Roseibium sp. Sym1: one gene and its partner. The protein of the gene in region 2 interacts with the protein of the main gene of each other region in a pairwise test. Links are inferred from orthologs where the notes say so. Each region holds a gene or a part of one and is shown on either strand. Other genes may lie near its edges. The genes, in order: O6760_RS04355 and hypB.

Evidence for each region.
Region 1: the proteins of hypB (region 2) and O6760_RS04355 interact in binary tests that used the Escherichia coli proteins (3 or more experiments, as listed by UniProt). The link is inferred for Roseibium sp. Sym1 from one-to-one orthologs.

The regions. Positions count from the first base shown.
Region 1 is NZ_CP114786.1:955,740-972,012, reverse strand. Bases 8,060-10,875 are described here. They hold O6760_RS04355 (FKBP-type peptidyl-prolyl cis-trans isomerase), read right to left. Parts: upstream 9,774-10,875; coding sequence 9,345-9,773; downstream 8,060-9,344. Other genes in these bases: O6760_RS04345 (FAD-binding monooxygenase), read left to right, coding at 10,677-10,875; O6760_RS04350 (MarR family winged helix-turn-helix transcriptional regulator), read right to left, coding at 9,913-10,383; O6760_RS04360 (TRAP transporter substrate-binding protein), read left to right, coding at 8,201-9,247; O6760_RS04365 (TRAP transporter large permease), read left to right, coding at 8,060-8,158. Outside these bases: O6760_RS04405 (glycine cleavage T C-terminal barrel domain-containing protein), read right to left, coding at 7-1,149; O6760_RS04400 (Lrp/AsnC family transcriptional regulator), read right to left, coding at 1,405-1,899; O6760_RS04395 (ornithine cyclodeaminase), read right to left, coding at 2,458-3,366; O6760_RS04390 (lipopolysaccharide assembly protein LapA domain-containing protein), read right to left, coding at 3,379-3,744; ihfB (integration host factor subunit beta), read right to left, coding at 3,809-4,108; signal peptide peptidase SppA, read right to left, coding at 4,124-5,110; O6760_RS04375 (MurR/RpiR family transcriptional regulator), read right to left, coding at 5,273-6,196; O6760_RS04370 (TRAP transporter small permease), read left to right, coding at 6,369-6,878; more of O6760_RS04365, read left to right, coding at 6,875-8,059; more of O6760_RS04345, read left to right, coding at 10,876-12,611; O6760_RS04340 (hypothetical protein), read left to right, coding at 12,832-13,497; O6760_RS04335 (substrate-binding domain-containing protein), read right to left, coding at 13,659-14,684; O6760_RS04330 (ABC transporter permease), read right to left, coding at 14,740-15,753; O6760_RS04325 (sugar ABC transporter ATP-binding protein), read right to left, coding at 15,763-16,273. UniProt on the Escherichia coli protein: Folding helper with both chaperone and peptidyl-prolyl cis-trans isomerase (PPIase) activities. Chaperone activity prevents aggregation of unfolded or partially folded proteins and promotes their correct folding.
Region 2 is NZ_CP114786.1:2,414,737-2,420,804, reverse strand. Bases 1-3,000 are described here. They hold hypB (hydrogenase nickel incorporation protein HypB), read right to left. Parts: upstream 1,948-3,000; coding sequence 1,054-1,947; downstream 1-1,053. Other genes in these bases: O6760_RS11015 (nickel-dependent hydrogenase large subunit), read right to left, coding at 2,288-3,000; hypA (hydrogenase maturation nickel metallochaperone HypA), read right to left, coding at 1,947-2,288; O6760_RS11030 (HypC/HybG/HupF family hydrogenase formation chaperone), read right to left, coding at 790-1,044; hypD (hydrogenase formation protein HypD), read right to left, coding at 1-793. Outside these bases: more of O6760_RS11015, read right to left, coding at 3,001-3,394; [NiFe]-hydrogenase assembly chaperone HybE, read right to left, coding at 3,384-3,974; O6760_RS11005 (rubredoxin), read right to left, coding at 3,976-4,200; O6760_RS11000 (hydrogenase expression/formation protein), read right to left, coding at 4,197-5,066; O6760_RS10995 (hydrogenase-1 expression HyaE), read right to left, coding at 5,090-5,524; O6760_RS10990 (HypC/HybG/HupF family hydrogenase formation chaperone), read right to left, coding at 5,493-5,843; O6760_RS10985 (HyaD/HybD family hydrogenase maturation endopeptidase), read right to left, coding at 5,843-6,068. UniProt on the Escherichia coli protein: Involved in the maturation of [NiFe] hydrogenases. Required for nickel insertion into the metal center of the hydrogenase. Exhibits a low intrinsic GTPase activity, which is essential for nickel insertion.

The DNA of each region.
Region 1 (16,273 bases), 1.5 Mb from region 2 along the record:
ACAAGTTCAGGCGGCTGCGAGCTTTTTTCTGGGGTCGAAGAATGGCCGCTCTGCCACAGTGGCACCTGTCACGCCGAAAGGCATTTCAACCTCGAGCGGTGTGCCGATATCGGCGCAGTCGACCGACACCATGGCCAGAGCGATGTTTTTCTCCAGGCGCGGCGAGTAGACGGCCGAGGTCACCTTGCCGACACATTGCCCGTCCCGATGAATGACCCAGAAGGCGGTGTTCGGACCTGGCAGTGGTGCGCCGTCCATAATCAGGCCGACCTGCCTGCGGGTCACGCCGTTGTCCCGGATGCGCTGCAGCGCGAATTTGCCGATGAACTCCGCATCAGTGTCCAGATTGACGAGCCGGTCCAATCCCAGTTCGAATGGGTTGGTGTTGATATCGGCGTCCGCGTGATAGGAAAGCATGCCGCCTTCAATGCGGCGAATGGTCGAGGTATGTCCCGGCTTCAGGCCGAGCGGGCCGCCGACCGCCATGATCCGTTCCCAGAGAATGTCGCCATAGGCGCTGTCGCGCAGGTAGATTTCATAGCCGAGTTCGCTGGACCAGCCCGTGCGCGACACGATCAGCGGGATGCCGTCCAGGTCCAGCTCGCGCAGCCAGTAATAGCGCAGGTCCATGATCGCGTCGCCGAACAGGGCGCGCATGATTTCACCCGATTTAGGGCCCTGCAATTGCAGGGGCGAGACATCCGGCTCGGTGATGGTGACATCAAGGCCGGAATGCACGGCAACGCCCTGCGCCCACAGCAGGATGTCGCTGTCGGCGAGCGACAGCCAGAAATGGTTCTCGCCGAGGCGCAGCAGGATCGGGTCGTTGAGGATGCCGCCATAGGCGTTGGTGATCAGCACGTATTTGCACTGTCCGACGGCCATGGTCGACAGATCGCGCGGGGTCAGCAGCTGCGTGAACTTGGCGGCATCGGGCCCGGTGATCTCGACCTGGCGCTCCACCGCGACATCGCACAGGATGGCGTCGTTCACCAGGTTCCAGAAATTCTGCTCCGGATTGCCGAAATCCCGCGGGATATACATATGATTATAGACCGAAAATCCCTGTGCGCCCCAACGTATGGTCGCGTCGAAATAGGGAGATTTCCGGACTTGGGTTCCAAAGCCGAACTCACGAGCTTGCATCATTTTCCTCCACCCATTTGATCATTGGGCATGGCCCGCAGCGGTGTTGCTGATGCACTAGGAAATAGGGCTTTTGGTCTGAACGTGTGGCCTGAAAATTGGCGTTTTGTCAGACCGAGCAGACTGTTTTCAGGGCTGATCTCAGCCCAATCAGACATGCTCTAGGCTATCGTGACAAATAAACGACTGGCAGCGCCGCCCGAAAATCGGGTCATTTCCGCGTCGCATGTCGTCGAATATGCTCCGCATGTCCGTCACCTAGCGTTTGGGCGGTGATACGAGCTTGCCAAGGTTGGGCTGCACGGCCTTGATCAGGCGCGTGGCGAAATAGGTCACGTATCTGTCGATGCCCAGATCCGCTGCAAGAAGATCATCCATGAGCTCCTGGAAGCTGGCCAGGTTGGGGGTGACAACCGTCATGACATAGTCGGTGCCGCCGCCGGTCGCGACGCAATTGATGATCGCGTCGACAGTCCTGATATGGTTTTCAAACCGGTCGAAATCTGATTTTCGGTGATGTTCCAGGGACACGGTCACGACAACCCGTGTCACGTCGACAACGCGCTCGAGGGCGATGTCGGCATGGTAGCCGCGGATAAAACCTTCTGCGCGCAGGCGGGTCAACCGTGCCCAGCACGGTGTCGCTGACAGGTTCACGATTTCGGCCAGCTTCGTCTTGCTCAGCTGCCCGTATTTCTGGACCGCGCCGAGGATGCGGATATCCGTCGCATCGAGACCAGTTCGAATTCTCATTGGACCGTGCCTAGCTCCCTGTCAGAAAAGCGATGCCATCGTAGACTTGCCAACTCCCGAAGCTCAAGGATCGAATATGGGACCAAGTCTGCGCTGACGGGTATGATTTTGCGACAGCAACATGAGCGGCTGCGTCAACATTGGAGGTACGGTGCCCCTTCACGCTACGGGCCTCCCGGCGCGGGCGGGTCCGGGGCCGGATTCAGGCGTGCGGAGGCCCGTCGAACAGCTGCCGGAATGAAAAACGCCGGCTCATGGTAGCCGGCGTTTTCGTTTCCCGTGGAGCCGCGGAGGTCTCCGAAGAGGCACCCTGGCGTGGCACGTTAATAGACAAGCCCGGTGGTCGCCGACACGCAGTAGATCAGCCCGATCGCGATCGCCGGAAGGCTTGCCGAGTAAGCAAGTGTCGTCAGCATGACGTTTTCCTTTGCAAAACGGCTTTTTTCGAAAACAGGCGCGTCACTCCGGTGCCGGTGTATGGCCCTTGTTCGACGTGCGCGTTTTCGGCGCAACCCCCTGTCGCCGCTATGTGGTGTCTTGCGCAGCAAGTTCCAGAGGTCAGGTTCTCAAAAAAATGTGTGCGGCAAGGGCGTGGTCGGCAAGGCCCGTGCCGGGGCCGGGGAGAAACAATGTTCTCTGGCCGTAATACCGGCGGCCTGCCTTGTTGCCATGGGTCAGTTCCCTCAGGTCTGCCGCCCATTCGAGCTCGCTCCGCGGCGGTGCCGAGAGATCCGAGGTGAACAGGCGAGCCTCTTCCAGGAGGTCTGTCGGCAGCTGTGCCGTCGGATCGATCACATCGACGTGACAGCCTGCGGGCGGGTCGAGATAGGTCAGTGCGTGGTGGGTTCCGGACCCGCTTTCCGGCCCGGCGATGCAGATGAGGTCGGCTCCTTCCTGCGCGGCGTGGATCTCGCTCGTCACGCCGACATGAACATCCTTGAGCCCGGGCAGGCCGGCAATGCGTTTCTGGGTTTCCGGGGCTGTCCCGGCGAGCAGGATCGAGGTCAGGTTCCGGACATCGGCATAGGCGGAGACGAGGCGCGGCAGGCGCGGGTCGTCGCCGATGACCAGCAGCCGGGCAGTGTCTTCCCGCGACAGGTAACTTGCCGCGAGCGCGTGCAGAGCCGAGGTTCGCCAGACCGTCAGACGCATGCCGTCAAGAAGGGCGATCGGCTGGCCGGTGGAGCCGGAAAAAAGAACATAGAGACTGGCCGCCGGACCCGGTCTTTCCGGAAGGTCGAGCGCCAGTGCGCAACCGATATAGCCACGGCTGACATCTCCCTGGGCGGCGAAATCGGTCCAGGCCGGTTGCAGCGACAGGGCTCCGCTAAGGCCACCGAGCCGGGTGAGCGGCATGGGTGCGGTCCGGGGCACGACGGTGTTGGACCGGTACGCCCGGCGCAGGGTCTCGAGCACGGACCTGTCGTCGAGGCAGGCATCGATCTCATCGCTGGAGATAATCCGCATGGTATCGGCCGGTCAGGCAGCCGAGCGGTTGCCTGGCCCTGTCAGTCCCTTGACGCCGCCCGCCGGCTGGGCGGACGTCTGCATCTCGCGCAGCTGGTCGGCTTCCTTGTGCCACTTGGCGGCTTCACGGCGTTTCACGCGGGCTTCCTTGCGCCAGCGGCCCTGCCTGGCCCAGGCTCCCAGTCCACCGACGACGATGCCGACGCCAAGACTGGCGAAAATGATCCAGAACAACGGGATGTCGGTAACGGTCAGGCGCGGATCGGCCGGATCAAACGGGTTCAGGGACAACGACACCGTGTGCCGGTTGGCCACGGACAGAGGGACCAGGACCACCGCGACTGCGAACAAAATCATGCTCTTGATGAAACGGGTCACTGCATTCTCCCGGAACTTGTCAGATCACGGCGTCATTCTAGATGGGATCGCTCGGCAGGTGCAATCAGTCGTCGCCGTGATCCACACCATCGTTCAAACGGATGCGCATTTCCTTGCCGGTCTTGAAGAACGGCACGAATTTCTCATCCACTTCCACCTTCTGACCGGTGCGCGGATTGCGTCCGATACGGGCGGGGCGGTTCTTTACGGAGAACGCGCCGAAGCCTCGAAGTTCGACACGGTCGCCGCGCATGAGCGCCTCAGTGATCTCATCCAAGATGGCGTTGACGATGTTTTCAACGTCCCGCTGATAGAGATGCGGATTTTGTTCGGCAATATGCTGAACAAGCTCAGATTTGATCATGAAGAGCCCCCTCGCCTAGTGATTATTGTCTGCCGCGTCAGAAGCCTGCCAAACGGATACGAGCCCGTCAAGCGTAAGACCTCGTGGAATCAGCCCCTTAGCGTCATTAATCGGGTCCAGAAGGACAGATCCGATACCTTTTCCGAATTCTCGGGAGACACGGGAGGAGAATGGAAGCTCCTCGAGGTTCTCGTTTGTCGACCAGGTCACGACGGGAAGGTCCTTGGCCACGCCCCGCTCGCTCTCGAGCCAGGCGATCGCGGCCTCCTCACCGCCGATGCCGTCGACGAGCTTTTCCGACAGGGCGTCGTGCCCGGTCAGGATGCGGCCGTTGGCCAGTTCACGGGCCTTCGCCGGCTCGAGAGCGCGGCGCTCCGCGACAAGGCCGACGAACCAGTCATAGGAGTCCTCGACCAGGCTCTGGAGCATTGCCCGTGCCTCCGGGCTCGTCTGGGAATAGAAGTCGGGTTCGGCCTTGAGCGGAGCGCTCTTGACGGCTTCCATCTCGACACCGACGGTGTCCAGCAGTTTCTGGATGTTGCCGAACTGGAACAGGACACCGATCGACCCGGTGATCGAGTTGTAGCGGGCGACAATGTGGTCGGCGGCAAGGGCGACCATGTAGCCGGCGGACGTGCCGACGGTGCGGATTTCCGCCACGACCGGCTTTTTCTCCGACAGGCCGCGCAGCGCCTCGTAGAGCGCTTCACCGCCCGTGGTGCTGCCGCCGGGGGAATTGATCGAGATGACGACGCCCTTGACCGCGTCGGACTTGGCGATCTTCTCGATCATCTTGAGCGCCTTGCGGTCCTCGATGATGACACCCTCGACCGGGATGCGGGCCACATGGGCCGTGCGCTTGGACAATTCCGATGCGCCGGACGCATAAAGGATGCCGGCGACAAGCGCGATGGCGATGACAACAAAGGTGGCGATCCGCCAGAAAGTCACCTTGCGCCTCAGCCGCCGTCTATCCACGAGCGCATCGATATCTACAGACATGAATTACGTGTCCCCGGACAAGAGCATTGAAAACCAACAACCTACATAGGGTGACCATTGCCGGAAATGCAATCGGCATGTGAAACTTTCGCATCAGAATACGGCAGTTTCAGGCAAGCCGGGCCCGATCGGTGACAGAAAGCGCAAATTTTGGGCTGTACCCTAGTCGCCGAGCGGTTGCGGACCTGTCCGGCCGTGAAAGGCGGTGAGGGAGGCCCGGATGCGGCGCAGGTTTTCGGTGGTTGTGGCGGTGCGTGCCTGGGCGACGGACATGGCGATGGCGTCGACGATGATCAGATGGGCGTAACGCGACGCCGTCGGCTTGTAGATGTCCGGGTCCTCGGGCAGGTCGACCAGGATCGCGGTCCTGCAGATCTGCGCGAGCCTGGATCCCTTGGGAGCGATGGCGATGGTCGTCGCACCATAGCCGCCGGCGATCTCGGCGGCGCTGACAAGTTCCTCCGCCTCGCCACTCGCCGAGACGCACAGCAGCACGTCGTCCGGGCCGAGCGTCGCCGCCCGCATCTGCAGCAGGTAGCTGTCCTCCAGGGCGACGGAGGGAATGCCGAGCCGGAAGAACCGGTTGGCCGCCTCGTTCGCAACCATCGACGATCCGCCGCCGATGCCGGCCGCCACCAGCTGCCTGCACTCGGAAATCCCGGCAACGGCCTGTTCGAGAACGCCGGGGTCCACCTGGCCGCGCATCACGTTGGCCGTGGCGTAAAGCGCGCCCAGAACCCGGTCGATGGCGGTGTCGCTTGCCACCTGTTCGCTGTTCGTCGGGGCGGAAATATATTGCAGGCTGACGGCGAGATTCTGTGCCAGGCGCAGTTTGAACTCGCGAAACCCGTCGCAGCCGAGCGTGCGGCAGAAGCGGACCACGGTCGGCGTGCTGACGCCGGCGGCCTTGGCCAGTTGGGCGATGGTCATGTCGGAGATGTCGGACAGGTGTTCCTGGACGTAGTCCGCCACCTTCTGTTCCCGGGCCGGGAAGCGGCCGTCATGGTCGCGGAGAGCCGAGATGAGGTCTATGGCGGCCTGGCCGCTCGAACTGTCGCCGGATGGCGTTCTGATTTTCGCCTGCACGCGGGTCTCCCTGATTGCGGCATTTGTAATTTGATTACAGATTTTCGTCAACGCAGGTCTGAAAATAGCTCAAACCACGGTTGAAATGTAACTTAAAAACAAAAATGGCTTGACGAAAAGCGATTTCTCCTCTGAAAATGTAATTAAGATACATTTTGCAGGTGGGGGATACATGCGCGACTGGGCCGCCAATTCCAGCATGAAACTGAACAGGGGCGTTGAAGCCGTTGTGGCCGTGCTGATGGCTTTGCTGGTGCTAGATGTCTGGCTGGGCGTCGTTGATCGCTATTTCTTTCACTGGCAATTGCCCTGGCCGGAAATCATCGCGCGGTATCTGATGATCTGGGCGGCGATGCTGGCGGTCTCCTCGGGCATCGCCCGCCGCGACCATATCGGGCTGACCGCCGCGATCATGCGCGTGCCGCTTGGGCTGCGCAGACCGGTCCTGATTGCGATCGATCTCTGTATCCTGGCCCTGTTTCTCTATGTCTTCTGGTTTGGCCTGGGCTTTGCCGAAAGTGGTGCCAGGCGCCAGGCGATGATCTTCGGCGTCAGCCTGCAGCCTTTCTACGCGGCCATCCCGGTGGCAGCGGCACTGGCCAGCATCCAGACCGTGCTCGCCATGATCCGCGACGCGGGCACACATCTCGACACACCTCCGTTCGGGGAGGCCTCCGCATGATCGTCGCAGCTGTTTTCATCGGCTTTGTTCTTCTGGGCATGCCCATCGGCTTTGCCATCGGTGCGGCCGGGGTGATCGGTCTGATCGACATGGGGGGCGGCCAGTTCCTCGCGATCGGTCCGAGCCGGATTTTCAACGGGCTCAATATCTTCCCGTTCCTGGCGATGCCGTTCTTTATCCTGGCCGGCGAGATCATGAACCAGACCGGCATCACCGACCGCCTGGTGCGTCTCGCCCAGGTGCTGGTGGGTCATTTCCGGGGCGGTCTTGCGCATACCAACATGCTGGCCTCGGTGTTTTTCGCCGGCCTGACCGGCTCGGCGACCGCGGATGCCGCCGCCTTCGGGCGCACCCTGGTGCCCGCCATGGTCAAGGAAGGCTATCGCCGCGACTATGCCTGCGCGGTGACCGCCGCCGGCTCGATCATCGGCCCGACCATTCCACCCTCCGGGCTGATGGTTGTCTACGGCTCGCTGATGGGGGTCTCGATCGGCGGGTTGTTCGCGGCGGGCATCCTGCCGGGCCTGATCATCTGCGGCGTCTGCATGGCGGTGATTGCCCTCGGCGCCACGCGCAACAGCCTGCCCAAGGCAGAGCGCCGGGCGAACCTGAGAGAAATCCGCCAGGTTTTCGTGTCCTCGCTCACCGCCCTCCTGATGCCGGTGATCATCCTCGGCGGCATTCTGGGCGGTGTCGTGACGCCGACCGAAGCGGCCTCGATTGCCGTTGCCTATGCGCTCTTCATCGGCGCCTTCGTCTACCGGACGCTGACCATGAAGGCGCTTTACAGCATGCTGGTGCGCACGGCCCGGATCACCGGCGTGATCTTCGTCATCATCGCCTTTGCCGGCATTCTCGGCTGGTGGATGAGTTTCGAGCGCATCCCGCAGATGCTGGCCGAGACCATCCTGGGGATGGCCGACAACCGCTACCTGGTGATCGCGATCATCATCGGCTTCCTGCTGATTGTCGGCATGGTCATGGATATCACCGCCATCCTGATCATCCTTGCCCCGGTGCTGGTGCCGCTCACCGCGCAGGTCGGGCTGGAGCCTATTCACGCGGGCATCATCTTCGTGCTGGCCCTCAACATCTCCCTGATGACACCGCCGGTCGGCGCCTGCCTGTTCGTTCTTTCATCGGTCACCGGAGAAAAGCTGGAACGGATCGCCATCAAGCTGGGGCCGTTCCTGGCCGCGGAAGTGGCCGTTCTGTTCCTGTTTGCCTTCTGGGAAAGCGCGGCACTGTTTCTGCCGCGCGCCTTCGGGTTCGTCCCGTAACACCTCAAAACCAAAAACCTGACAGAGGAAGTGGAGAGAGACATGAAAACCATCGCCAAGGGACTGGCCGCGGGCCTCGTCGCATCGCTGATGGCCGGAAGCGCGCTTGCCGACGGCAAGGTGCTCAAGTTCGGGCACGACAACAAGACCGATCCGTTCGAGAATCCGGCTCACGCCTGTACGGCCGTGTTCTCCAACATCGTCGAGGCCGACACCAATGGCGCCGTCGACGTGGAAGTGTTCGGGTCCAACCAGCTCGGCTCCGCCGCCGAACACGTCCAGCATGTCCGCGACGGCGTGCTTCAGGCCACGCTGACCTCGACCGGCGCGTTGGCCAGCTATTACCCGCGCATCGACGTTCTCAACCTGCCCTTCGCCTTCGCAGACAACGCGGCGACCTATGAAGTCTTCGACGGCGCCTTCGGCAAGGCGCTTGCTGCAGACATCGAGGCGACGCTCGAAGATGTCGTCGTGCTCGGCTTTCCGGACACGGGTGGCTTCTTCGCGGTGACCAACTCCAAGCAGCCGATCGCTTCGGTCGAGGATTTCGACGGCATTCGCATCCGTACCATGACACTGCCGTCTCACCAGACCATCGTCCAGGCGCTCGGCGCCCAGGCCTACCCGCTCTCCTGGGGCGAGGTCTATTCCGGCCTGCAGACCGGCGTGATCGACGGCCAGATGAACCCGGTGCCGATCATCTCCTTCGCCAAGTTTTCGGAAGTGCAGAAATACCTGACGCTGACCAACCACCTGTTCTCGCCCTACACTTTCATGGTCAACCGGGACTTTTATGAAGGCCTCACCGAAGACCAGCAGAAGACCCTGCGCTACGCGGCCGAGAGCTGCGTCTCGGCAAGCCGCGGCCTGTCGCGCATCATTGAAGCGTCCGACCGCGGCCTTGCCGGGCTGATGGACAAGATGGAAGTGACGGCGCTCTCCGCCGACCAGCGCGCTGCAATGGCCGCCGCTGCCCAGCCGGCCTTCGAGACCCATGTCGCGGAAAATCTCGACCCGAAGGCCAACGAACTGCTGGCAAGCTTCAAGGCGGAAGTCGAGAAGGCCAATGGCAGCATCTACATGGACTGACGCCCGCCGCGGCCAGGGCTGAACCTGCTTGCCGTGCATGCAAGAAAAAAGGCCCCGCAGGTGAATGCGGGGCCTTTGTCATTGCGCTCCAACCGGATCAGCTGATCCCGGTCAGCTGAATGGCGAAGGTCAGGGCCTTGCCGGCCAGCGGGTGATTGGCGTCCAGGACCACTTCGTTTTCGGCGATTTCGGCGACAACGACGGTCATCATCTGGCCGTTTTCGGTCTGGGCCTGGAGCTGCATGCCGACTTCGAGCGGTACGTTGTCCGGAATGTTCGACCGCGGCACGGCCTGGCGTGCTGCCGGGTTGTGGGCCCCGTAGGCTTCGTCCGCCTCGATCCGGACGGTCTTTTCGTCGCCGACCTTCATGCCCGGAATGGCCTTGTCGAGACCCGGAATGATCTGTCCGGAGCCGACTGTGAATTCAAGCGGGTCCCGTCCTTCGGAACTGTCAAAGACGGAGCCGTCGTCCAGCGTGCCCTTGTAATGAAGTTGAACCGTGTCGCCGGCTTTGGCTTCGGTCATGGTGCCTATCGCAATTCTGTCTTGTGGGTGAGTTTTGAGGCCGCGTCTATGCAGGTGCTCGTCGTGCCGTCCAGCCTAAAGAAGTGGCCGCAAATGTCAAAGGGCGGCGGGCAAGGCCCCGACCAGCGTGTGGAGGCGCTCAGTCTTTCGGCGGCAGCCCGCGCAGCGGCGCCCTGCTGAGGTCGTTCACGGCTTCCATGGCCTTTCGCAGCAGTCGCATGAATTCGCCGGCCTCGGTGTCGTCAAGACCACGCAGCATTACCGACTGCGCTTTTTTCACGGCCGGGGTCAGCACGTTCAGGGCGTGTTCGCCCGCGCCCGTCAGGTGCAGGACCTTGGCCCGGCGGTCCTTCGCACTGACTTCTCGTGTCAGGAAGCCTTTCTGCACCAGCCTGTCGACCACGCCGGCAATGGTGGTTCGATCATAGGCGATCAGGCCCGCAAGGGTCACCTGGTCGATGCCCGGATTCCCCGCGACCCTCACGAGAGCCGCATATTGCACCGGCGTGATATCGATGCCGGTCTCTTCCACTTCCGCATGAAACACGGCGACGGCAATCTGCTGCATCCGGCGGATCAAGTGGCCCGGCATGTCCTTGAGGTCTGTCACTGTGCGCTCCCGGCAATTAAAAAGGAAGTATGCTGATTATATTTGACAGCATACTGATCATCAGTATACTGCATAATTATCCGCTGTCGATGCCTGTTCGTGCATCGAAGGCGGAAAGCCGAAAGCGGGAAGCCGATACCGGCGGCAAAGACCGGCACCTTTTCGCGTGGCCCCATCAAGAAAACGGGTCGTCGTTCCGAGGCGGACGTACGGCCACCAACCACATGAAACGGCTGACGGACCGCCTGCCCGGCAGGCGGGCGGTCCGTGGGACCGGGCGAGGAGACGGCGCGATGCAATTCCACCTCAACGGCTTTCAGACCGGCGATCCGGTGATCTTCGAGGAAACCCGGAACCCGGCCGCGCGTGCCGATACGGACACGCTCCCGGAGGAGGTGGACGTTCTGATCGTCGGTTGCGGCCCGGCCGGGCTGACCCTTGCGGCGCAGCTCTCGGCCTTTCCGGACATCCGCACGCGGATCGTCGAACAGAAACCCGGCCCGCTGGAACTGGGCCAGGCGGACGGGGTCGCCTGCCGCACCATGGAAATGTTCCATGCCTTCGGATTCGCGGACAGGCTGGAAAAGGAAGCCTACCAGGTCAACGAGGTCACCTTCTGGAAGCCGGACCCGGACAATCCGCAGGTGATTGCCCGCAGCGGCCGGGTCCAGGATGTCGAGGACGGGCTGTCCGAATGCCCGCATGTGATCCTGAACCAGGCCCGGGTGCACGATTTCTACCTGGAGATCATGCGCAATTCGCCCAACCGGCTGGAACCCAACTATTCCCGCCGTCTTGCAGGGCTGGAAATCGACGCGGCCGCGCCCGTGGGCGACACCGCCGTCACGGTCCGGCTCGAGCGCACCGATGCCGGTCATGAGGGTGAAGTGGAAACCGTCCGGGCAAGATATGTCGTCGGCTGCGACGGCGCACGCAGCACGGTGCGCAAGTCTCTCGGCCGGGAGCTCAAGGGCGACAGCGCCAACCAGGCCTGGGGTGTGATGGACGTGCTCGCCGTCACCGACTTTCCCGATATCCGGTTCAAGTCGCTGGTGCAGTCGTCAGGCGAGGGCAGCATCCTGATCATCCCGCGCGAGGGTGGTTATCTCGTGCGCATCTACGTGGAACTGGACAAGCTCAACCCGGACGAGCGGGTTTCCAGCCGCAACATCACCGTTGACCATCTGATCGATGCCGCAAGGCGGATCCTCCATCCGCACTCGCTCGATGTGAAGGAAGTTGCCTGGTGGTCGGTCTATGAGATCGGCCAACGGATTTGCGACAAGTTCGACGACGTTTCGGACGGGGAGACCGGCACGCGCCTGCCGCGGGTCTTCATCGCGGGCGATGCCTGCCACACCCACAGTCCCAAGGCCGGGCAGGGCATGAATGTCTCCATGCAGGACACGTTCAATCTCGGCTGGAAGCTGGCCCATGTCCTGACCGGGCGCAGCGCGCCGCAGCTGCTGGCAAGCTATTCTGCCGAGCGCCAGGCGATTGCACAGAACCTGATCGATTTCGACCGGGACTGGTCGCGCATGGTCAGCGCCCCGGTGAAATCCGCCGAGCATCCGGACGGAGTCGAGCCGGCACAAGTGCAGGAATATTTCGTCCAGCACGGCCGCTACACCGCGGGCACCGCCACGCGCTACCAGCCGTCGCTGCTGACCGGAACAGGAACATACCAGCACCTTGCCACGGGTTTCCCCATCGGCATGCGGTTCCAGTCGGCACCGGTGGTCCGCCTCGCCGACGGCAAGCCGCTGCAGCTCGGCCACACAGTCAGTGCTGATGGCCGCTGGCGCCTCTATGCCTTTGCCGGTGCCGGAGATCCGGCGGACAAGAGCTCGGCAATCCACGGTCTGTGCGACTTTCTGCAAACCGCGCCGGCGTCACCGGTCCTCAGACACACAAAGCCGGGAGAGGACCCGGATTCGATCATCGATCTGCGCGCAGTCTTCCAGCAGGGCTTTCGCGATCTCTCCCCTGAGGACATGCATCCGGCCCTCTTGCCGGCCAAGGGCCGCTACGGTCTGCGCGACTACGAGAAGATGTTCTGCCCGGACCTCAAAAACGGCCCCGACATCTTCGACCTGCGCTGCATCGACCGCCAGGCCGGCTGCCTGGTGATCGTGCGGCCGGACCAGTATGTCGCCGACGTGCTGCCGCTTGACGCCCATGGAGAACTTGCGGACTTCTTCGAGCCGATCCTTTTGCCTCAGACCTGAACCTGCATCGGGGCGGCGCCCGCGAAGCCGAGGCGACCACCGCCCGGTCCGGGCCTGCAGCGACCTGTCCCCGCTGCCGCGCTAAAGTAGATTTTTCCGACCAGACAATTACAGGTCGAATTTCCCAGGCGTGTACATTAGGCTTCCCCGGGCTGGAGAGGTGCGACCCTCGTGACGAGCACTGTCCGTCCAGGATCTGGTTTTCCGGGGAGGTGCAATAATGGGCAGTGTTTACACGATTAATGTCAAAAACAACGAGGCTCGGACAAATTATTTTACGATCTTCCAACAGCCGCCTGTTTTCTCTGGAAGCCCTGTGGTTTACAGCAACAGCCTCTACAGTCAGGCCTTGGGAAGCTATGCAGAGACCGGGTCGATTCTGACCTTCCAGATCGATGCGCAGTTTTATGCCGGGCTCCAGGAAGCAACCAGCTCACCCGTTATCGGGGCTGCCTCGGGATTCGCCTCGGCAAGCCGGCCGATCGAACTTTCGGGCGGCTCGGGGTCTTCCCTGGACACAACGAAAGCGAGCGTGACGCCGCTCGGACTGTCTCTGCCAACCGCCGGGTTCGATGTGCAGCGAGGCGCCTTCCGGATCACGATGCCCGCCTTCGCACCGCCCAAGATCTACAACATCGGCACCGCGGTCAATGTCAACGGAGGCGTCACGCTCTCGAACTTCGTCCACGCAATGCCGAACAGCGTCACCGAGTGTCAGCCTTTGCACAAATACTATGTGGCAACGGGGAACACGCTTCCCGGCTCGGTGCTGGAATTTGCCAGCTCCAGCGTCGCCGCCGCTTTGTGTGATTTCTCGAGCGGGTATTCGGTTATCGATGTGACATTGAACGCCGACGGGACCTGGACGACCCAGGTCGTCAAGTGAGCCCCGGAGCATGCCGGGCCGCCGTTCCAGGAATTTCGGCCGGCTCATGTGCGCAGGCCCGCGCGTTCGGGCGCAATCAACAAAAGCCCGGCAGAAATGCCGGGCTTGCTGGTTGCGGGATTGACGAGCGCGTGGCGCGTCGCCCAACTGCGGTTGCGGGATCAGCGCGCGGGCAGCGGGATCCATTCGGCGACGGAAACGTCCGCGTGCTGGAACTGAGGCATCTTCTTGCCGAGGTCGTCCATGTTCCTGACATCCTGCTCGTTCAGGAACGCCTGCGTGATCAGGGTCGGCGGCACCACCACCTGCTTGCCCGGGTCGCCGCCGGCCAGCATCAGGGCGAGCGTGCGCACGCAGACCTCGCCGACAACTGCCGGGTTGGTCGCGACCGTGGCCTTCCAGGCGGAATCGGGTTCGCGCATCGCGGAGATATCGGCGGTCGACACATCCGCGGAATAGATCGAGATGTCCTGGTTGAGGCCGGCCTCGTCGACGGCGATTTTCACGCCCTTGGCGAATTCGTCATAAGGCGCGAACACGACATTGATGGTCGGGTTAGCCTGCAGGACGGACCGGGCCTGGTTGGCGACCGAGTTGGCGATCGGGTTGTCGAGCGTGCCGAACATGGCCGCTTCGGTGATGCCCGAATTGGCTTCCTTGACTTCCTTCCAGGCGACGTCGCGGCGGTCGAGCGGCGCAATCCCCGGCACGTAGACATAGCCGGCGGTGAAGCTGTCGCCATTGTCCTTGATGGCCTGTTCCAGGGCCAGCTTGCCGAGCAGGTAGTCGGACTGCTCGACCTGTGGAACCGCTTCGTTCTCGACATTGACGTCGAAGGCGACGACCTTGATGCCGGCATCGACAGCGCGCTGGGCCGCGGCTTTCATGGATTCCGTCAGGCCGTGCTGGATGATGATCCCGTCGACCCCGAGCGCGATCGCCTGGTCGACCATGTCGGCCTGCAGCGCGGCATCCTGGCGGCTGTCCAGAACGCGCAGGTCGACCCCGAGGGCCTCCGCCTGGCGTTCGACGCCGGAAAGATAGGACTGGAAGAAATCGCCGGTCGACAGGTAGCGCACCAGCGCGATCTTGACGTCTTCCGGCTTGTCGAACGGTGCCGGCATGTCGGCCGCGAGCGCGACGTTGCCCCCGGACAGTCCCAGCCCGGCGGCGACCGCGAGCTTCATGAATTCACGTCTCAACATGTTGCTTCCTCCCATTCTGAGTGGCGCTCTTTCGGCGTCACGCTGTTCGCCTGCCGCCGCGGCGCGAAGACAGGTAAAATGTGAAAACGAGGGCGGCGACGAGCACGGCGCCCTTGACGAAATCCTGCATGTAGTAAGGGGCATTCATCATCGTGAGCCCCTGGAGAAGAATGCCGACGAACAGCGCGCCCGCTGCCGTGCCGAACGCGTTCGGGCGGGCAGCGCCCAGAACGGCAAAGCCGATCAGGGCAGCAGCGACGCTGTCGAGCAGCAGGTTGTTGCCGGAGGCAATGTCGCCCCGGCCGAGCCGCGCGGCCAGCAGGATGCCGCCGACGGAGGCGAGCATGCCTGAGATCATGTAGGCAATGATCTTGTAGCGCTGGACATTGGTGCCGACGAGGCCCGCCGCGCGTTCGTTGGACCCGATGGCATACATCAACCGGCCGTGGCGGGTGTAGCCCAGGAACAGCCAGACGATCAGGGCGATCAGCAGGAAGACCACGACCGGGACCGGGAGAAGCCGGTCCAGGAACAGGTCGAACCGGTGCCGTCCGAGCCAGAGAAAGGCCGCCGAGAACGTGCCTTCGGCAACGGAGCCGTCGGGCAGGCTCATGCCGGTGGCAATGGAATTGCCCTGGGTCGGGATACGCTGCAGACCGATCAGCAGGAACATCATGCCGAGCGTTGCCAGGAGATCGGGCACGCGCATCTTCACGATAAGCAGCCCGTTGACGAGGCCGACAAACGCCCCCATCGCCAGGCACAGAACCACCGCGACGAAGGCGGACTGCTCCAGGATCACCATGGAATAGGCGGACAGCATCAGGGCGGAGGTCGCCACGGAGCCGATCGACAGGTCGAAACCGCCGACCACCAGCGTGCAGGTGACGCCGAGCGCCAGGATGCCGGTGATGGCGACCGACTGGAAGATGAAGACGGCCGAGCGCGGGCTGGCAAAGCCGCTGGCATAGAGGCTGAAGAAGACGGCCAGCCCGAACAGCAGGACGAGGAAACCGTATCGGATGGCGAGTTCGAGTGCGTTCTTGTTCATCTGGTGCTGTTATCCCGCCATGACCTGCGTTTGTGCCTGATCCGGGTCCGCGCCGTTGGTCTGGGGCCGGCCGGGACCGGAGACATCGGCGACAAGGCTGTTCAGGTCGACATTTCGGTTGATGTATTCGCCGGCAATCTCGGCCTCGTTCAGGACGATGATCCGGTCGGCGATTTCGAGCGCTTCGTCGATTTCCGCGACGAAGACGAGCGTGGTGCGCCCCGCGGCGCTCTGGCGAATGTACTGGCCGATGTCGCGGCGCGCGCCGATATCGACCCCCTGGAAGGGCTCGTCCAGCAGCAGCACACGCGAGGCCTTGAGCAGCCACCGGCCGATCATCACCTTCTGCTGGTTGCCGCCGGACAGGGTGCCGATGCCGTCCCGGTCGCTCTGGCAGACAACCCCGATCCTGTCGATCATGTCGCTGGCCGCCTGCCGTTGCGCGCGCTCGCTCAGGAAGGAGAACCGGCTGAAGGCCTTCAGGAAGGGCAGGGTCATGTTGTTGGCGATGTCGAAATCC
Region 2 (6,068 bases):
TTCCTTCCCGCGTCACGACGCGGGTGTATTCATTCTCGACCTCGTGACGGCCCTCGTTGATCTGGCGGATCAGCATCAAGGCCGACTGCATGACGTCGAGGGGTTCGAACCCGGCGATGACGACCGGCTTGCCGAATTCCTCGGCGAAGTACTCGTAGGGCTCCGATCCGATGACCGAGCTGACATGGGAGGGTCCGAGGAACCCGTCGATCCGAACCGTTCCGAGCTCCCGGACTTCCGGAGACTGAAGAATGTGGCTGATTGCGGACGGGGTCAGCACGTGGTTGCAGAAGACCGAGAAATTCCGGAGACCTTCCTTTTCCGCCTGCCTGATCGCGACGGCGGTCGGCGGCGTGGTCGTTTCGAAACCGATGGCGAAGAAAACGACTTCCCGGTCCGGATTGTCACGCGCGATCTTCAGGGCATCCAGGGTGGAATACACCATGCGGATGTCTGCCCCGTCCGCCTTCGCCCGGATCAGGCTGCGCTGCTTCGTGCCCGGCACGCGCATCATGTCGCCGTAGGTGCACAGGATCACGCCGTGGCGCTCTGCGATCTCCACGGCATCGTCCAGCCGCCGGACGGGCAGAACGCAGACCGGGCAGCCCGGGCCGTGCACGAAGCGGACGTTTTCCGGCATCAGGTCCTTCACGCCATAGCGGAAGATGGCGTGGGTGTGCCCGCCGCAGAACTCCATGATGTTGTAGGTCCGCTCCGGCCGCGCCTCGCGGCGGATCGCCTCGGCAACGGTTTTGGCAAGCTCGCGATCGCGGAACTCGTCGACATATTTCATTGCTCGCCTCCCGTAATCTCTTCCAGCTCCTCCCGAAGGACCCCGGCTTCCGCCATCAGGGCAAGGGTCCGGCTGGCCTCTTCAGGGCTGACCTTGTGGAGCGCATATCCGACGTGGACCAGCAGGTAGTCGCCGATCGCCACGTCCTCGACCAGCGCGGTCGAGATGCGTTTCCTGACACCCTCAAGGGCGACGACGGCCATGTCTCCGTCTTCCAGTTCCACCACCTTGGCCGGTATTGCCAAACACATGCGCCCCTCCTATTCCGCCGCACTTTGGACCGGGCGTCCGGCCAGCTGCATGGCGCGTGCGGCCTCGATCCACGAGATCCAGTCATCCAGCCCCTCGCCGCTGCGTGCCGAGACATTGAGAACCTTGATCCGTGGATTGATCTTCCGCGCGTTTTCAACCGCCGCATCGACATCAAAATCGAGATGCGGCAACAGATCGGTCTTGTTCAGGAGCATCAGGTCGCTTGCCGCGAACATGTCCGGATATTTCAACGGCTTGTCCTCGCCCTCGGTGACGGAGAGGATCGCGACCTTGTGCGCCTCGCCAAGGTCGAAGGCCGCCGGACAGACCAGGTTGCCGACATTCTCGATGAAAACGAAGCTGCCCTCCTGCGGGGTCAGGTGGTCTATCGCGTGTCCGACCATGTGCCCGTCGAGATGACAGCCCTTGCCCGTGTTGATCTGAAGCGCCGGCACGCCGGTCGCCCGGATCCGGTCCGCGTCGTTCGCGGTCTGCTGGTCCCCCTCGACGACATAGCATTGCCGCGACGTGCCGATCTTCTTCAGCGTTTCGACAAGCAGCGTCGTCTTGCCGGAGCCGGGGCTCGAGACAAGGTTCAGCGCGAGAATCCCCCGGTCCGTGAAATAACGCCGGTTGGCGTCCGCATAGGCGTTGTTCTTGGAGAGGATATCCTGTTCCAGCTGGATCATCCGGGACTGGCTCATGCCCGGCACCGAAGCTCCGGCCTCGCCCTCGCCATAGTGGTGATGGTGGTGGTGATCGCCCTGGCCATGTTCATGACCATGTTCATGAGAATGATGGTGGCCATGCCTGTGGGCGTGGTGGTGACTGTCACCGCCTTTCGCCTTGTCCGGCCCTTCCACGCGGACCTCTCCGTCGCCGCAACCGCAGACAGTACACATCAGGACACCTCCAGTTCCTTGATCCGAAGTTCCTCGCCGCTCGTCACCTGCAACTGATGCGACCCGCATTCCGGGCAGGGGTCGAAGCGTTCGCTGATCGGAACATTTACCCCGCAAGGCAGGCACCAGGCCATGGCAGGCGGGGTCACAATTTCAAGCCGGGCTGTTTCAGCAATGCTGCCGCGCATGACAACGTCAAAGCCGAAGCGGAGCGCATCCGTTTCCACGCCGGACAGCGGACCGACTTCCAGGCAGACCCGGTCAACTCTGGAAAAGGCTTCCTTTTCCGCCTGTTCGTTCAGGATGCCGAGAATGCTCTCGCAGAGCGACATTTCGTGCATCAGTGGATCCTCACCGTATGGCGGACACAGGGGTCAATCGCCCCAATCACGAGACCGGCCCGTTCAATGCGTTCTTCATCCGATCCTCCGGACAACATGCCGAGACAGCGGGACGCGACGCCCCGGTCCGCAAAGTTCCATCTCGTTGGCGATATGATCCTGTAGTCCTCGACCATACCGTCCCGCAGCTTCGCGACATGGGTCAAGCGCCCTCGTGCCGTTTCCGCAAAACCGACCCCTCTCGGACACTTTCTCCTTCGCGAGATCAAAAAGCGATGATTTTCCGCAAACAGGTCCTGTAACTCTTTGAGCGTTTCGGAAAGGTCGACAAGACGGGCGAGATAACGGGTCGCCAGTGTCGGCTCGCGCCCGCACGCCAGGAGAGGGTGATCACGCCGTCTTTCCAGCGGGGATGTCTCCGGGACGAAATCCGCTTTCTCAACCGGCTCGATCATTTCAAAATCATTCAGGAACTGCGGCGCTCCGGTTCCGGGCCATTTCGCGTCGAAGGCCAGGAGTGCACCAAGAAGGCGGGCAGCGACGGTCTTCCCGGACGCGGCCCATGTACCCAGGGAGGTTTGATCCCGCCGGTTCCGCCACGCGGACAGTTCCTCTTGAAAGATCCTGCTTTCGGCAATCGCGACGGCCGAAGCGACAAGTGTCCGGCCGGTGTCCCTGTCACCGGCTTTCGCCTTCGGGTCAAGAAAGACGACGTCTTCCGGATCGAGTGCGTTTCGCAACTCCGAAAGCAGCGACATCGCGCTTTGCGCCGTCTTGATATCCGGGGCCTCGCTTGCCAGAAGCGGCCAGTCAAGGGCGATGCGGAGCAGGTGTTCACGCACCCTTTCCATAAGCACGAGGCACTCCCGGAGAGCCATCGTGTCCCTGTCCGCGACCCGGCCGGCAGCGCTTTCGAGCGCGGCCGCGGCAGCCGCCGCATGAGCCGTGCCGCAAAGGGAAAACAGGGACGGCACGATCCGGATGACCTCCGCGGCGGTTCGACCGGACAGAAGGCGGGACACGTTCGCAGGTTCCTTCAACGCTACCTGCACCGGGTTGTCCGGATCGCGCGGAAGCACGATATCGACATGCCCCTCAAGGCTCATTTGGGGCCTCCCGGTTTCTGCGGCCGGTCAGGAGGCTGCGACGGCTGAGTTCGACGGCGACCGGTTCGGCAACCTCATCGACCTCGTCTTCTTCGTCCGGCTTGTTGTCGGTATCGGGTTGCGGGTCCGGCAGTTCGCCGCGCCAGATGGCCGCCATTTCGGCGTCGCTTCGGCCGGGGGCCTCTTCCGCCTCGAACAGGGCATCAAGGGCGGCCAAGGCACAGGCGCGGGCGGTCTCCTGATCGGAGAACTCGAAGACGGGCGAGAACAGGGAACACATCCAGTAAGGCCCGACGTCGCCCTCCTCCCCGCGGATGAATTCGTACGACCCGGATGGAAAGCGGAAGCAGCGTTTGGTCCCGGCCGGAATACGCTCATCCCCCGCATCGACGGACAGCAGGATGACATTCAGGAACCAGGGCGTCAGCAGCGTTCCGAGCCAGAAGCCCTCCCATGGACGCAGGCCCGAAAGCTCGACCTCCAGCACATCATTCAAGATCGGGATTCCCTCCATGCGGGTCTCCCGGATGGAACGGAAACACCTTTCGACCGTCTCGGTGACTTCCGCCGCATCGCTCATGTCAGCCCTCCTCCAGAACCATGAATCCCGCCTTGCCGGCATCGCATTCCGGGCAGCTCCAGTGCTCCGGCAGGGCCGCGAACGGCGTACCGGGCGGGATTTGCCAGTAGGTGTCGCCTTCGGCCGGGTCATAGACATGCCAGCAGATCTTGCATTCCAGCCGGGTTGCCGGCCCGATCTTGCGATCGTCACCGCCATAGGACCCGGCGAAGAACCCGTCGCTCATCGGTAGACTCCCAGGATCTCCTCGAGGCGCTCGGCGGAATCGGCGATATCCTCCGGCGCCGCGCAGGCGACTTCCGGCACCCGCACAATCTCGATCGAGTTCAGGATCAGCGCGTCCTGGGAATTGTAGAACTGCACCCACCAGGTGTTCTTCGTGCCCGTCGAGGAGATCCGGCAATTGCCATAACCGCGTGACAGGATGGTCGCACTCCCCGGGCCCAGCCGTTCGGCGAGAAAGGCCAGGTCTTCCTCCGTGTGAGGCAGCAGCGACAGGTTGATGACATGCGGTCCCGATGCCTCGCCGGACCCGGCAACGTGCTCATTGATTTCCGGAACGAGCGGCGGCGCGTTGAAGATATTCGGGCCGAGCGTGTCCGGCATCGTGACCGCGTCCTGTGCCGTTTCGAAGACCGAGTCGAGAACCTCCGTCGGGAAGGCACCGACCTCGACATAGTCCGCCGCCGGATATTCGCCGCCGGGCGTGCGCCGGACGCGCCAGACGCCGGCCAGAACGGACTCCTGCGCCTGCAGATGCGCGCCGCCGATCACGGAGACTTCGCCCTCGCCGAGCGCCTGGTTGACCAGATCCAGGTTCGCCGGCTCCAGATGGCTCAGATCGAGACGGCGGGCAGGACCTTTCGGGTCATATCCCTTCAAGTGACCAACGAGAGTTTCCAGAACGCCCAACCCGTCCGAGAGACCGCCGGTCTCTTCCGGCTCCGGCAGATCCGGTGCCTCGAATGTCATCATGCCGGACGGCATCTGCATGTATTCCAGGACACCGCCGTCCTCGTCCTGCGGCTGGCTGCCGGGCCCGACCAGGGGGCCGGTCATCGGCCCGTCGAAAGGATCATTGATAGTGCTCATGGTCATTCTCCCTTCGCCGAGGATCAGTGGGTGTGAACGCCGGCCGGCGCGCCGCAGCCGTCCGGAAACCTGAAAGGCGGCGGGTCGCTGGGTTCGCGGCTCAGGATCTCGGAAATTTCGTTGAGATAGTCGGCCCAGTCCCGCACCCCCTGGATGACGCCCAGATAGTGCCCGTGCCGAAGAAAAACGAGGCTCGGGAAACGGTTGAAGCGGTACCGGCGCTGGAGCTCGCGCTCGCTGCCGCGATCGGCCACGAACGCGGCAATGTTTCCGGAAAACGCCTTGTGGAGTTCCGGCAGGATCACGGCCACATCGTTGCTCTCGGCGAGGCGCTCGGCATCACCCGGAAAAAAGACCATCGAGAACGCCGCATCCGTTGCAAGCCTGTCGAGGGTCGTCTCGTCAACGACAGGCAACGCTTCGCGTTCAATGATCGATGTCAGCAGCGGTGAATGCATCGCTTGTCCTTTCCTTGAAATCCTTTTCGGGGGATACGTCCGGTTCATCCGTCCTTGCCGCAACCAGATCGGCAAAGAGGTGATCCACATCCGTTTCACCCTGCATCACCAGTTCAAGCGCCTTGAGCGCATCTCTCGTGCGTCTTGCCGATACCGGGTCCATGATCTCGCGCGCGGCGCCCAGGAACGTCAGGACCCAGGTCCCGGGCTGAACGTTGCCAACAAGGCGGACGTCGATCTCGTGCTCGCCGTCCTCTGCCCGGCACCGCGCGAAACCGAAATCCGACGAGATCACCTGCATGGGAATGCCCAGGCACATCAGCTCTTCTCCGCCGGCCGTGCGACCAGTTCGGCGACTTCGGCTTCGAAGTCGACCGGACCGGACCAGCCGTCCCCGGCAAGCAACCGGCTATCGCCATGCCGAAAGGCATCGGCGGCGTTCGGCCGGCCGGTCTCGTAGCGGCCGAGCGTCATTTCGAGGCTGGCAATGGTGTCGTCTTCACCAAGCGGCGCGACCCGCGGCCGGGCCTCGACGCCGAGATCG